Linked DNA regions of Alloalcanivorax dieselolei B5. The protein of the gene in region 2 binds, or shares a complex with, the protein of the main gene of each other region. Links are inferred from orthologs where the notes say so. Each region holds a gene or a part of one and is shown on either strand. Other genes may lie near its edges.

Region 1 (6,037 bases), 4.0 Mb from region 2 along the record:
ACCGTGACGAAACGGCCCTCCGGCGGCAAGCCGAACTGCACTTTGCGCACCGTCATCCAGGTGAAAACGAAAAGTCCCGCCGCGATCAGGATCACCACGATCAACAGGCCGCTCAGCACATACCCCATAGCCGTTTCCTTCGCTTTTCTTCCATAAAGTTATTGAAACAGTGCGGTTATTGGAACTGCAGCACGCCGTCATCCAGTCTGCCGTACTGGATCATGTATTTGTCTTTCAGGTAATTCTGATGCACGCGCCAGCATTCGCGATCGCCTTGTTGCGGCATGACATCCACGCCACGCTGGACATAGCCGGAACTGAAATCGAGGAACGGCAGCGCCTTGACGGCCGGATCGCGCCGCGCCACCGCTATCCGTGCGCCCTTCCTGTCCATGTAACGCAACAGGCGGGTCATGTAGTTGCAGGTCAGTTCGGCCTTCAACGTCCAGGACGCGTTGGTATAACCAAAGGTGAGCATCAGGTTCGGCACATCGCTGAGCATCATGCCTTTGTAAGCCATGCAGTCGGCCACCGCCATCGTCTTGCCGTCCACTTCCAGTCGCACATCGCCCAGGGCGTTCAACTTCAGCCCGGTGGCGGTGACGATGATGTCCGCCTCCAGCTCCTGGCCGGAAGCAAGGCGGATGCCGCCCGGCGTGAAGCGGTCGATGGTATCGGTGACGATATCCACCCGCCGGGAGCGCAGCATATGGAACAGGTCGCCGTCCGGCACCGCGCAAACACGCTGATCCCAGGGGCGGTAGTCGGGTGTGAAGTGTTTCATGTCCACCTCCGAGCCGACCTGACGCTGTGCCAGATGCAGCAGGTATTCCCGGGTGGGACCGGGCCGGGTGCGGGCATTGCGAAAGAAGCGCTGGCCGAGCAGCACGTTCTTCCAGCGGGTCAGGCGATAGGCCAGCGGCAGGGGCAACCAGCGCTGCATGGCGTGGGCAAGCCGGTCCACCAGGGGGCGCGCGAAGATATAGCTGTGGGAGCGCTGCAGCATGGTGACCCGCGCGCCCTGTTCGGCCAGCGCCGGCACCAGGGTGACGGCGGTGGCGCCGCTGCCGATAACGACAATCCGCTTGCCCTGGTAGTCCAGTTGTTCCGGCCAGAACTGCGGATGAATGATTTGTCCGGTAAAGTCCGATTCGCCGGGAAATTCCGGCCGGTAGCCCTCGTCGTAGCTGTAGTAGCCCGAGCAGGAGGCGATGAAGCGGGTCCGGATGCGCTCCTCCCGCGTCTGGCCGGTCCGGTCGGTGGCCTTGACCCGCACCGTCCACAACCCTTCGTCACTGGACCAGCTGGCCGACATCACCTGATGGCAGAAGCGAATGTTGTGAATGGCTCCGGACTCTTCGGCGATTTCCTCGATATAGCGCTTGTCCGGACACTTGTCGGTCAGGGCCCGGGCCGCGCCAATGCCGGACAGGCCCGCGCCGATGATCAGGACATCCAGGGGGGCGGGTTGAAATTGTTCTTGTTGTTTATTCATGCTGATATCCTCTGTGCCTCGCACCAATACGGACTTCCGCACTTGCGATGAAACGGCCTCGGGCCTTCGCTGGTGAGCATAGATGACAATTTATATTGTCACTTATAACTTGACAACGCCGCTTTTCAGAATCCTCATGGCTACAGAAACCACAGGCAAGCGACCGTACCGGGGCACCGCCGCGCGGGAACGGCGCGCGCAGCGCCGCCAGCAGTTGATCGATGCCGCGACCGAGGTCTACGGCCACAACGGCTACCGGCATTCCAGTGTCAAACAGGTGTGCGACGCCGCCGGCCTGACCCAGCGCTATTTCTATGAGTCCTTCGGCCACAGTGATGAACTTCTGATCGCCTGTTATGAGCAGGCCACCCGACGCCTGCGTGAGCACAACATGGCCGCCGCCGAGGCCGCGGGGGACGATCCGCAGGCTCGCAGCCGCGCCATGCTGCACTCCTATTTCCAGGAGCTGAAGGACAAACCAAATGTGGCCCGGCTGTTGCTGATCGATATTCGCGGCATCAGCCCGGCGGTGGACCGGGCCATCAACGATGCCCTGCGGGCCGGCATCCAGAACATGACCCAGGCCCTGGCCCGGCCCGGTCAGCAGTTCGACCCCATGCTCCAGGCCGGCATCCAGGGCGGCTTCATCCATATCGCGCTGTATTGGATGGCCACCGGTTACGCCCAGCCGGTGGACGCGGTGACGGAAACCGCGCTGAAGATTTGCGCCGCCCTGCTGGAATAATCCCCGCCCTACTGCTCCCCGGCAAATCCCCGTACAATGGTGGTTTTCGTTATCTGTGCGGATGCGTCGCATGCGACTGAAATTCACCAAAATGCACGGGCTGGGCAACGATTTCGTGGTCGTGGACGGCGTGCGCCAGCCGTTGCCTGAAAACGGCCCGCCATTACCGGCGGAAGAATTACGGCGCCTGGGCGACCGGCATTTCGGCATCGGCTTCGATCAGATGCTGGTGGTGCAACCGGCCCGCAAAGAAGGCGTGGATTTTCGCTACCGCATTTTCAACAGCGATGGTTCCGAAGTGAACCAGTGCGGCAACGGCGCCCGCTGCTTCGCCCGCTTCGTCCGTGACGAGGAACTCACCGACAAACACGAGATCCGCGTGGAGACCGCCGCCGGTGAAATGACGTTACGGGTCACCGACGACGGCCTGGTGACCGTGGATATGGGCGCGCCACGCTGGGCTCCCGAAGCCATTCCCTTCACCGCCAAGGCGGAAGCGGACCGCTATTTTCTGGTGGCCGGCAACAACGGCTATGAAGTCTCCGCCGTGGGACTGGGCAATCCCCATTGTGTGCTGTTGGTGGAAAACGTGGACAACGCCCCGGTGGACACCGTCGGGCCGTTACTGGAAAGCCACGAACAGTTTCCCGAGCGGGTCAACGTGGGGTTCATGCAGGTGATCGGCCGTAACGAGATCCGGCTGCGGGTCTATGAGCGCGGCGCCGGTGAAACCCTGGCCTGCGGCTCCGGTGCCTGCGCCGCGGTTTTGTGCGGCCAGCGCCTCGGCCTGCTCGACGATACCGTCACCGTGCACCTGCTCGGCGGCACCCTGCAGGTCCACTATCCTTACAGCAGCCAGGACGGCCACAGCGGCGTATTGATGACAGGGCCGGCAAGCCGTGTCTATGATGGCGCCATCGACATTCCGCAGCCGAGCAAAGCCCGTTGAGCCAACCCACGGGGATGATTTCATGAGCGAGCAAAAGCCCACCAGCGCCGACCAGGTCGCCGCTTTCCTGCGCCAGCACCCGGACTATTTCCAGCAACGGCCGGAGCTGCTGGAGCTGCTGCGGCTGCCGGACGCCCGCGGCCAGGCGGTTTCTTTGCTGGAACGCCAGGCGGCGATCCTGCGCGAACGCAATCAGGAGTTACGCGAACGCCTGAACGGCCTGCTTGATGTGGCACGGGAAAATGACCGTCTGTTCGAACTGACGCGAAGCCTGACCCTGGCCCTGCTGGAAGCACGCACCCCCGACAAGCTGTTCCGGGGCCTGGTGCGTACCCTGGAAGACGACTTCCATTGCGACGCCGTGGCTTTGCTGCTGCACGACCGCGAGATCCCGATTCTCGGCGAATTGCGCAAGCAGGTACGGCTGATCGACGATGAAGCGCTGCCCTCCGGCCTGGCGCCGATGCTACGTCCGGGCAAGTCGGTGTGCGGCGTGTTCCGCCAGGAAGAGCTGAAAGCACTGTTCCAGGACCAGGGCGAGCAGGTGCAATCCGCCGCCCTGATCCCGCTGGATTTCCATGGCCCGGTCGGTCTGCTGGCCATCGGCAGCCGCGACGCCATGCACTTCCGCAGCGGCATGGACACCCTGTTCATCAACCACCTGGGCGACATTCTGGCACGCCGTCTCAGCGAAGTGGGCCGTTCCAGTACCGCCCGCCAGGCGCAACGGGCCTGACCCGGTGACCGCCGCCAGCGACGCTGATTGGGTGGCGGATTTTATCCGTCATCTGGACAGCGAGCGGCGGCTTTCCGCCAACACCGTCAAACATTACCGCCGTGACCTTGAGCGCGCCCGACAGGCCCTGGACAGCCTCCACTGGCGCCGCGTCACGGTGCACGATCTGCGTGCCCTGGTGGCACGGCTGCACCGGCAGGGTCTCGGCGGACGAAGCCTGCAACGCCTGCTGTCCACGTTGCGCACCTTTTTTCACTTCCTGATCCGGGAAGGCCGGGTCAGCGACAATCCAGCCCTGGATATCCGTGCTCCGAAAAGCGGTAAACGGCTGCCCAAGGCCCTGGACGCCGACCAGACCCGCCATTTGCTCGATAGCGAAGGGGCCAGCGGCACGCCTCTGGACCGGCGCGACCAGGCCATGATGGAACTGCTCTATGGCGGCGGCCTGCGGCTGGCGGAATTGATCAGCCTGGATCTGGACAGCGTCGATATCAACGCCGGCCAGGTGCGGGTCACCGGCAAGGGCAACAAAACCCGCCTGCTGCCCGTGGGCAAGCCGGCCCTGGCCGCCCTGCGCCGCTGGCTGTCGGTGCGGGGCCAGTTCACATCCCCGGACCAGCGAGCCCTGTTCGTCAGCCAGCGCGGGCGGCGGGTGTCACCGGCCACGGTGCAGCAGCGGCTGCGTCAGGCCGCGGTTAAGCGGGGCCTTGGCGAGCATCTGCACCCGCATAAGCTGCGCCATTCCTACGCCACCCATCTGCTGGAGTCCTCCGGCGATCTGCGCGCGGTGCAGGAGCTGCTCGGCCACGCCAATCTCAGCACCACCCAGGTCTATACCCACCTGGATTTCCAGCATCTGGCACGGATCTACGACGGCGCCCACCCGCGTGCCCAGCGCAAGAAAGACGATTGATCGCGGCGGATTGATCGGGGATAGTGGATAGCCTGCTGCCCCGATCAACCCGCTGTTCGCCGATTTCCTATGACTGGACTGAAACTGATCACCTTCGACCTGGACAATACCCTCTGGCCGGTGGACGAGGTGATTCGTCAGGCGGAACGCACCTGCGGTGCCTGGATCACCGAGCATCATCCGGAGGCGTCCGCGGCGCTGACCGCCGAGCGCATCCGCTCGGTACGTGACCGGCTGATCGGCGAGCAACCGGACTATCTCAACAATCTGACCCGGCTGCGCCGGGACGCCATGGCCCAGGCCTTTATCGAGGCCGGCTTCGCTGAGCGCGAGGCCCGCCACATCGCCCAGGATGCCTTTCTGGTGTTCCACGAAGCGCGCAATAAAGTCAGTTTTTTCCCCGGCGCGCTGGAAGTGCTGGAAACCCTGGCGGACAGCTACACCCTGGGCGCGCTCAGCAACGGCAACGCCGACCTGGAGCGAATCGGCATTCGCGATCTGTTTGCTTTCCACCATTCAGCGGAAAGCATCGGCAAACGCAAACCGGAAGCGGACATGTTCCGCGCCGCCCTGCACAGCGCCGGCGTCACCGCCACCCAGGCGGTGCATGTGGGCGACCATCCACTGGAGGATGTGGACGCGGCACGTCAGCATGGTTTCCATGCGGTGTGGGCCAATCTGATCGATCTGTCCTGGCCTTCGGATCTGGATCAGCCGAGCCATTACATCCACAACCTTCACGAACTCACCGACCTGCTGCCCCTGTTCGATGACTGATCAAACGCAACGTCTCACCACCCTGCTCGACCAACTGCAACGGGAACTGCAACGGCTGGATCTGTGGGAAACACGGCCGCCCGCGCCCGAGGCCTTCGAGAGCCTTACCCCGTTTTTCGCCGATACCATGGTGTTCAGCCAGTGGCTGCAATGGGTGTTCATCGCCCGATTCCGGGCCCTGCTGGAAGGGGAGTACCCGCTGCCGGCGCAGTGCGACGTGGCACCGATGGCGGAGGAAGCACTGAAGGATCTGCCTCAGGACACCGAGGCGCTGGTGACGGTGCTGAAGGAATTCGACGACCACTTTCCGGGGTAACCCGGCCTCGCGAACAAGAATTCCAAGGTTTCTACAAGGCCGCTGTAGGAGCTTGCCCTGCAAGCGAATCTTCTAGGGTCAAACCCTTCGCTTGCAGGGCAAGCTC
Region 2 (8,173 bases):
TGACCATGAAGCCCAGCGTGCCGGCCAGCGCGATGGGCAGTCCACAGGCGGCGGAGATCGCCACCGCATTTTGCATCGGCAGCCGGCACCAGGACAGAAACGGGACGGTCAACGAACCGCCACCGATACCAAACAGGCTGGAGATAGTACCGATCACACCGCCGGCCCCGGCAAGGCCGGCACCGCCGGGCACCCGTTCCTCGCCCTGCTGCTGCTTGCGGCGGCCGCTGAGCAGCATCTGCAACGCCACCAGCACCGCGAACACGCCGAACAACCGGGTCAGCATCGGTCCGGACAGCTGGTCGGCGATAACCGCGCCGATCAGCGCCCCCACCACGATACCGACACCGAGCCGAAACGCCACTGGCCAGCGCACGAAGCCGGCACGGTGGTGCGCCTGCACGGAACTGATCGAGGTGACGATGATGGTGCACAGCGAGGTCCCCACCGCCAGTTGGGCCACCACCTGCGGGTCGATGCCCATGGCGTGATAAAGGTAAATCAGCGGCGGCACGATCACCACACCACCACCAAGCCCCAGAGCGCCGCCCAACAGGCCGGCGAAAACCCCGATCAGGGCACAGATCAAAAACAGGGTCATGGCGGGCCCATTCCTCTGGTAAACAGATCAGGCAAACAAATAAAGCACCGCGCCACCGACCGCTTTCGCCAGGTACGCGCCGAGCCGGTATGCTAGCAGTTAAGCGGACCGTTTTCCCGATTCCGTTTCCGATCCAGAAAGAGACGCCCATGTGTATTGTTTTGTTCCGCTGGCAGCCCGGCGATGCCTACCCTCTGGCGGTTTCCGCCAATCGTGACGAATTCCACCAGCGCCCGGCGGAGCCCGCCCGCTGGCGCGGCGATGTGTTCTGCGGCCTGGATTTGCGGGCCGGCGGTACCTGGCTGGGCATCCATCGCGACGGCCGTTTCGCGGTGGTCACCAATTACCGCGAGCCGGTGGCCGAACGCACCGTCGGCGAGCTGTCCCGGGGGTTGCTGCCACAGGCCTTCCTGGAGAGCCATCAGAGTCCGGAATTGTTCTGTCTTTCGCTGGAAGCGGAAGAGCATCTTTACTCCGGTTTCAATCTGCTGGTGGGCGACCGTGAAAGCCTGTGGTACCTGAGTAACCGGGGGCCAGCGGCGCAGCCGGTGAAACCGGGCCTGCACGGTCTTTCCAACGGCGTCCTGGACGATCCCTGGCCCAAGGTGGAACGGGGCAAGCAGCGGCTGGCCCGGGCGCTGGAGGGCGCCCCACCCAACACACCCTCTCTCCGCGATCTGCTCGGCGTGGTGGTGGACCCTTACCAGCCGCCGGAAGAAGACCTGCCGGATACCGGCGTGGAGCGGGAGCTGGAACGGCTGGTGGCGCCGATCTTCATTCAGTCGCAACAGTACGGCACCCGCGCCAGTTCGGCGGTGCTGCTACCCCGGGAAGGGGCTCCGATGATGCGCGAGCAGTGCTGGCGGGCGGATGGCGAGGCGGACGGGGCGCCCACGGACAGTTGAGAGGCAATGGGTAACGGCGATCGTGCTCCTCTGGACCACTGCTGTCCCACTGACCAGACTACGAAGCCGCTGTAGGAGCTTGCCTGCAAGCGAATTTCTTTGCGGGGCGAAAGTACAATTCGCTTGCAGGCAAGCTCCTACAGCGGCCTTGTAGCGACCTCCGGATTCATGTGTCCAAGACTCGCGATACCTTCGCCCCTACGCCGCCGCGGGGGCACGGTGGCGAATCAGATCGCCCAGGCCGACCTTGGTCAGTTGCAGATCCATGTAGGCGGTGATCACTTCACCGTTGTCCATGGCCAGCACCTCATTGAGCAGACGGCGCAGGAAGCCCATGTTGACCTGACGCACCGCCGCCTTGACCCGTAACAGGTTGGAGGCGTTCATGGACAGCGCGTCGAAGCCCATCGCCATCAGCAGCAGAGCGGACGCCGGATCGCCGGCCATTTCCCCGCACACCGACACCGGTTTGCCCTCGGCGTGGGCCTGCTCCACCACGTGCAGCAGCGCATGCAGCACCGACGGATGGAACGAGTTGTACAGGTCCGACACCTGGCGGTTATTGCGGTCCACCGCCAGCAGATACTGGGTCAGATCGTTGGTGCCCACGGACAGGAAATCCACCCGTTGGGCCAGCGCCCGGGCCTGATAGATAGTGGCCGGCACTTCGATCATCACGCCCACCGGCGGCATTTCCACGTCCACGTTCTCTTCGCGCACCTCCAGCCAGGCGCGATGAATCAGGTGCTGGGCCTCCTCGGCCTCGAACACATTGGTGATCATCGGCAGCATGATACGCAGATTGTTCAGGCCGGCGGCGGCCTTGAGCATGGCCCGTACCTGGACGATGAAAATCTCCGGGTGATCCAAGGTCACCCGTATGCCACGCCAGCCGAGGAACGGATTGTCCTCCTCAATGGGGAAATAGCTCAGTGACTTGTCGCCGCCCACGTCCAGTGTGCGCATGGTCACCGGTAGCGGCGCGAACGCCTGCAACTGCTCCCGGTACAACACACGCTGCTCTTCCTCGGAGGGAAAGCGGTCACGGATCATGAACGGAATTTCGCTGCGGTACAGCCCCACGCCCTGGGCGCCGCGCTCCAGGGAGCGGTTAATGTCGGTCATCAGACCGGTGTTCACCTGCAACTGAACACTGACCCCGTCCTCGGTTTCCGCCGGCAGATCGCGCAGCTTCTCCAATCCTTCCAGCAGGCTTTGCTCTTCGGCGATCAATTCCTCGAACTGATGCTTCAGCTCCGGAGTGGCGTTGGCCACCACCCGGCCGCGAAAACCGTCGACGATCAGTTCCTTGCCGTCCAGTTTCTTCAGTGGCAGGTTGGCCACCCCCACCACGGTGGGAATGCTCATGGCCCGGGCCACGATGGCCATATGCGAGTTGCGCGAACCGCGCGTGGTGACGATGCCGGCAATACGCTCCTGCGGCAGCTCCATCAGCATCGGCGCGGAAATGTCCTCACCGAGCAGAATGCAGTGGTCGGGAAACTCCTGCTCCCGCCGGTTATAGCTCTGCAGCTGCGCCAGCACCCGGCGCCCCAGATCACGGACGTCCGCCGCCCGCTCACGCAGGTAGGGGTCGTCCATCATCTCGAAATTGTGCACATGGGCGTCCACCACGATGCGCAAGGCGCCCTGGGCCCAGTGACCTTCGCGAATCTTGGCCACCACTTCCGCCGGCAGGGCATGGCGGTCGAGCATGCGCAAATAGACATCGAACAGGGCCTGTTCCTCGACCCCGAGGCTGGCCTTGGCACGCTCGGCCAGGTCACGGATTTCCTTGCGCACCCGCACCAGGGCATCGTCCAGGCGGGCGATCTCGGCGCTGATGTCCTCCGCTTCCCGGTCCGGTACCGCCGACAGGTCGGCCGCCGGGAACAGCAATTTGGCGATGCCGATAGCGGCACCGGAGGAACCGGGTTGGCCGTCGTACATGCTGGCCTGGCGTTTTCGTGTTTCCAACTGCTCGAACAGGATCCCCGAGGCATGGGCATGGGCGATTACCGCCGACAATTGGGCGGAGATGGTGACCAGGAACGCCTCTTCGCTTTGATCAAAGCGGCGAGCGTCGCGCTGCTGTACCACCAGCACGCCCAGCACCTCGCCGTGATGCATCACCGGCACGCCGAGGAAGGCGTGGAACGGATCCTCGCCGGTCTCCGCCAGGTAATGGAATTTGGGGTGAGCGAAGGCATCTTCCAGGTTGATCGGCTCCTCGCGCTGACCCACCTGACCCACCAGCCCCTCGGACAGGCCCAGACTGACCCGGCCCACCGCTTCGCGCTTGAGGCCCTCGGAGGCCATCAGCACGTAGCGTTCCCGGTCATTGTCCCGCAAGTAAATCGAGCACACCTCGGTGCCCATGGCATCGCGCACCCGCTGGGCCATAAGATCCAGGGCCGAGCGGATGTCCGGCGCGTTATTCACTTCCTGCACAATGCGGCGCAGGGTATCAAGCATGTTTGCTCCTCTTGGGTAGGGCGGGGGCCAGTTCTCTCAGGGCTCGCGCATAGACCGCGCGTTTGAAATGCACCACCTTGCGGATCGGGTACCAGTAGTTTACCCAGCGCCAGTCCTGAAACTCCGGCTCCGGCCCCAGAGTCAGGTCGATGGCCCCTTCCTCCGCGTTCAGCCGCAGCAGGAACCATTTTTGCCGCTGTCCGATACAGCGGGGCCGGTTGCGTGGAGGCCGCAGGAAGCGGCGCGGCAGGCGGTAGGTCAGCCAGCCTTCGGTGTGGGCGAGAATGCTGACATGCTCCTGGCGCAGCCCCACCTCTTCTTCCAGTTCCCGGAACAGGGTTTCCTCCGGCGTCTCCCCGGGCATCATGCCACCCTGGGGAAACTGCCAGGCATCCCGATTGCCGACGCGGCGACCCCAGAACACCCGGCCATCAGGCCCCGCGATCACGATACCGACATTCAGCCGGTACCCCTGTTCATCAATAATGCCAGTCATGGTCTTCCAAACCCGGGGGAGCCAGCGACATCCGGCCCGCCGGGGCCGGAGGGGCACACACAGGGCGTGCCGCGCCATGGCCATCATGGCGGCTCCGATACTCACTCATTAAACCTTGTCCCGGTAGGCTCGATCAATCGGCTGCCGAACGGATCGGCCTTTGTTATGCTCCACGCGCCAATCTTTCTCTCTCTCTTTCATGGGATCCAGCATGACTCTGGCCATCTTTGACCTGGACAACACCCTTATCGCCGGCGACTCCGATCATCAGTGGGGGGAATGGCTGGTAAGTCAGTCCCTGGTGGACGCCGCCGCCTACCAGGCCGCCAATGATCGCTTTTATCAGGACTACCTGGACGGCACTCTGGACATCATCGCCTACCAGGAATTCGTGCTCGGTGAACTGGTGGGCCGCCCTCTGGAGCAGCTCCACGCCTGGCGTGAGCAATACATGAAGGACGTGGTCCAGAACCTGTGGCTGCCGGCGGCCGAAGCGTTGCTGCAAAAGCACCGCGATCAGGGCCATACCCTGATGATCATTACCGCCACCAACGATTTCATCACCGCCCCCATCGCCGAACGGCTGGGCGTGCCGCATCTGCTGGCCACCCGGGCGGAAAAGACCGACCAGGGCTACACCGGCAGGGTGGCGGGGATCCCCTGCTATCAGGGCGGCAAGGTCAAGCGCCTGCATCAATGGCTGGAGGAACACCACGAGTCCCTGGACGGCAGCTGGTTCTACAGCGATTCCCACAATGATCTGCCCCTGCTGGGCGAGGTCGCCCATCCGGTGGCCGTGGACCCGGACGACACGCTGGCGGCAGCGGCCCGTGAACGGGACTGGCCGATCATTTCGCTGCGGCGGAGCCAATGAGGAAAGCGGCTCTGCTGGTGCTGACAGCGCTGTCCCTGGCCAGCTGCAACGAGCCGTCGGAACAGGCGACGGAGCCGGCGCGCGCGCCTCTGGTGGACACACTGGACAGCCAGGCGGACCAGGCGCTGACGCCGGCCCTCGAGGCCTGGCGACAGGCACTGGAGGCTTTCACCACCGGCGCCAATGATCAGACCCTGGCCACGCTGACCAGGCAGTGGCGAGCGTTGTACCGCACCACCAACCAGTTCTGGCTGGTGCTGGCCACCCGCGCCTGTGGCCGGGACCAGCTGTCATCTCTGGAACGCGTGGACGACTGGCCGCTCTACCCGGCTTACGTGGATGCCACGCCAAGCTGGCCGGAGTCCGGCATCGTTAACGACCAGGCCCTGCCCATCCGCCGCGATACCTTGTTGGAACAGCACCGGATGGCCGCGCCCGGCGAGGTGAGCCTGGGATTCCAGCCACTATGGCTGCTACTGCACAACGGTGACGGCTCGCCCCGGGCGGTCTCGGAGTTCGATACCGGCAGCCCGATCACGCAGCGCCGCCACGATTATGTGCGCGTGGCCGGCACCCTGCTGATGGACGATCTGACGCCGCTACAGGACGCCAACGGTGTCAGCGCCGCGGAATTGCGCTGTGGCCTGAAGTTGCTGGACCGGCGATTGCGTCAGGCGCGCCGCTGGACAGCGGATTCGAAAGGCGAGACAGCGGAAGGGGATCGGATGGCGCCCGGGGAAAGCCTGGCGATAGTGCGCGAGACCTTACCGGAAGCCGCTCTGGCACAACTGAACGGCGACGATCTGGCCCCCTTGCGAGAGGCGCTGGAGAAACAAAAAGCGGGCTTCAGGAAGGCCCTGCAACAAGCCAGTGAAAGCGGACAGTGGGCACCGATCAGCCGTTGGCTGAACGGCGATCAGGGCGAGCCCTAGGGCCGTATTCGCCAGCAAGCTGGCTCCCACAGTTTTTGCTACGCAGCCGCTGTGGGAAGCTTGCTTGCAAGCGAATCGCCAACGGCAGGGAAAACCATTCGCGGCCAAGGCCGCTTCCCACCGCGGCTTCGTAGCCTCCTCGGTGAGAAAGCGGTCAGCGTGCTGCTTAGAAGTTATAGCGGCCGAAAACGCCGAAGGTATCCACATCATCGGCGAGGGTGATGCGGGCCCCCACATCCACCGCCGGGGTGATATTCAGCAGGCCCTGGCCATAGACACCGAACTGGTCGTCATAGATGTCCTCGTAAACCACGCCACCGGACAGCTCCACCATGTCCAGGGTGCGGTGACGCAGACCCGCGCGCAGGGCATAACCCATCTCATCGTCGAAGTCGTTGTCGTCGTAAATCACATCACCCATCAGTTCCAGATCCAGACCCCGGTTCAGCGGGGTATGCATGCCGGCACCGATGTACATGCGATGGCCATCCACGTCGTCGTCCCAACGGGAGCGGTTGTAGTCACCATCATAGAAGCTCACGCCACCACGCAGGAAGACGTGCTCATCCAGAGCGAAGGCCCCTTCCGCGGTCAGTGCGTCGACGTCCAGGCCATTGTCATAATCCCAACGATCGTAGCCGAGCTGGCCGTAGGTATAGGAAAAACCGTTATCGCGCACCGGCGCGTTCTGGGCCAGCGCATTGCCAGTCAGAGTGGCAGCGGCAAGCGCGGAAAACATCAACGTCTTTTTCATGATTCAGGTCCTCTTTAACCGGTCGAACAACGCGGGCGCCGCCTGATACAGGTTGGCCCGTCACCCAGCCTAAATAGTGCGCCCATGGTGCACCCGGGGCCGCTGCCCCGCCATGGGGCAGTCGTTGTTTTATGACGCTTTTATAAAAGTTTGCGATTTAAATCCGGTGCGCTATGCCGTTGTGAGGGAAAAGGCTGTCGGCTCGAAGCGTTTCCTTCTTGACCCTGGGGTTACCCCAAGCTTGGATAGTGCTGTCCATGGAGGACTATCCCATGAATGAACAGACTCTGCCGATTCAGGGCGCTACCTGCCAGGGCTGCGCCCGCAAGATCCGCACCGCCCTGCTGACGGTACCCGGGGTCTCCGGCGCCGAGGTTGATCTGGAGCAACAAACAGTGACCGTCAGCGGCAACGCCGACGGCGACGCCCTGCGCGAGGCGCTGCTGGAAAGCGGCTACGGGGTGGACACCCCCCCTCCGGAAGAATCCGCGCCCGAGTGTCCTATCGAAGCCCCGGGCCAGCCGTCGCAGGCCAGCGGTGACAGCCGCGACGATCACCACCATGGCGCCACTGCCGGGCACGGGGACACCCCTCAGGGTGCTGGCGAGCATCTGCTGGCGATCACCGGCGCCACCTGCGCCTCCTGTGTGCGCACCATCGAGTCCGCACTGAGCGGGGTGGCCGGTGTGCACGACGCCAGTATGAACCTGGCCGATCGCACCGCCCGGGTGGCCGGCGGCGCCGACCCCCAGGCCCTGATAGAGGCGGTGAAAGCGGCCGGCTATGGCGCCAGCGTGATCGAGGACGAACAACGGGCCGACCAGCAACGGGACGAGCAGGAACAAGCGCATTACCGCGAGTTGATCCGCCACACCGTGATCGGCCTGGCGGTGGGTATCCCGCTGATGGCATGGGGACTGGCCGGCGGCACCATGATGGTGACGGCGGGCACCGCCAGTCAGTGGGGTTGGCTGGCGGTGGGCCTGGTCACCCTCGGCGTGTTGGCCTGGTCCGGGCGGCATTTCTTCATCGGCGCCTGGAAAGCGGGCCGCCACCACAACGCCAACATGGACACCCTGATCGCGCTGGGCACCGGCGCGGCCTGGGCCTATTCCATGGTGGTGGTGCTGTTCCCG

The links. The genes of interacting proteins can lie anywhere in the genome.
Region 1: the proteins of B5T_RS02250 (region 2) and dapF are in contact, whole or in part, in a solved structure (PDB 5YGU), measured with the Escherichia coli proteins. The link is inferred for Alloalcanivorax dieselolei B5 from one-to-one orthologs.

What each region holds. Positions count from the first base shown.
Region 1 is NC_018691.1:4,464,969-4,471,005, forward strand. The notes cover bases 1,383-4,249. They hold dapF (diaminopimelate epimerase), read left to right. Parts: upstream 1,383-2,310; coding sequence 2,311-3,189; downstream 3,190-4,249. Other genes in these bases: B5T_RS20000 (flavin-containing monooxygenase), read right to left, coding at 1,383-1,495; B5T_RS20005 (TetR/AcrR family transcriptional regulator), read left to right, coding at 1,632-2,240; B5T_RS20015 (DUF484 family protein), read left to right, coding at 3,212-3,925; xerC (tyrosine recombinase XerC), read left to right, coding at 3,930-4,249. Outside these bases: B5T_RS19995 (alpha/beta fold hydrolase), read right to left, coding at 1-128; more of B5T_RS20000, read right to left, coding at 176-1,382; more of xerC, read left to right, coding at 4,250-4,838; B5T_RS20025 (HAD family hydrolase), read left to right, coding at 4,908-5,615; B5T_RS20030 (YqcC family protein), read left to right, coding at 5,608-5,931. UniProt on the Escherichia coli protein: Involved in the succinylase branch of the L-lysine biosynthesis and in the biosynthesis of the pentapeptide incorporated in the peptidoglycan moiety. Catalyzes the stereoinversion of LL-2,6-diaminopimelate (L,L-DAP) to meso-diaminopimelate (meso-DAP).
Region 2 is NC_018691.1:473,034-481,206, reverse strand. What follows is about bases 2,726-5,665. They hold B5T_RS02250 (RNA pyrophosphohydrolase), read right to left. Parts: upstream 4,478-5,665; coding sequence 3,974-4,477; downstream 2,726-3,973. Other genes in these bases: B5T_RS22140 (hypothetical protein), read left to right, coding at 5,348-5,665; B5T_RS02245 (histidinol-phosphatase), read left to right, coding at 4,689-5,351; ptsP (phosphoenolpyruvate--protein phosphotransferase), read right to left, coding at 2,726-3,981. Also shown: B5T_RS02265 (sulfite exporter TauE/SafE family protein), read right to left, coding at 1-601; B5T_RS02260 (NRDE family protein), read left to right, coding at 751-1,506; more of ptsP, read right to left, coding at 1,705-2,725; more of B5T_RS22140, read left to right, coding at 5,666-6,283; B5T_RS02235 (hypothetical protein), read right to left, coding at 6,450-7,037; B5T_RS02230 (heavy metal translocating P-type ATPase), read left to right, coding at 7,310-8,173. UniProt on the Escherichia coli protein: Master regulator of 5'-end-dependent mRNA decay.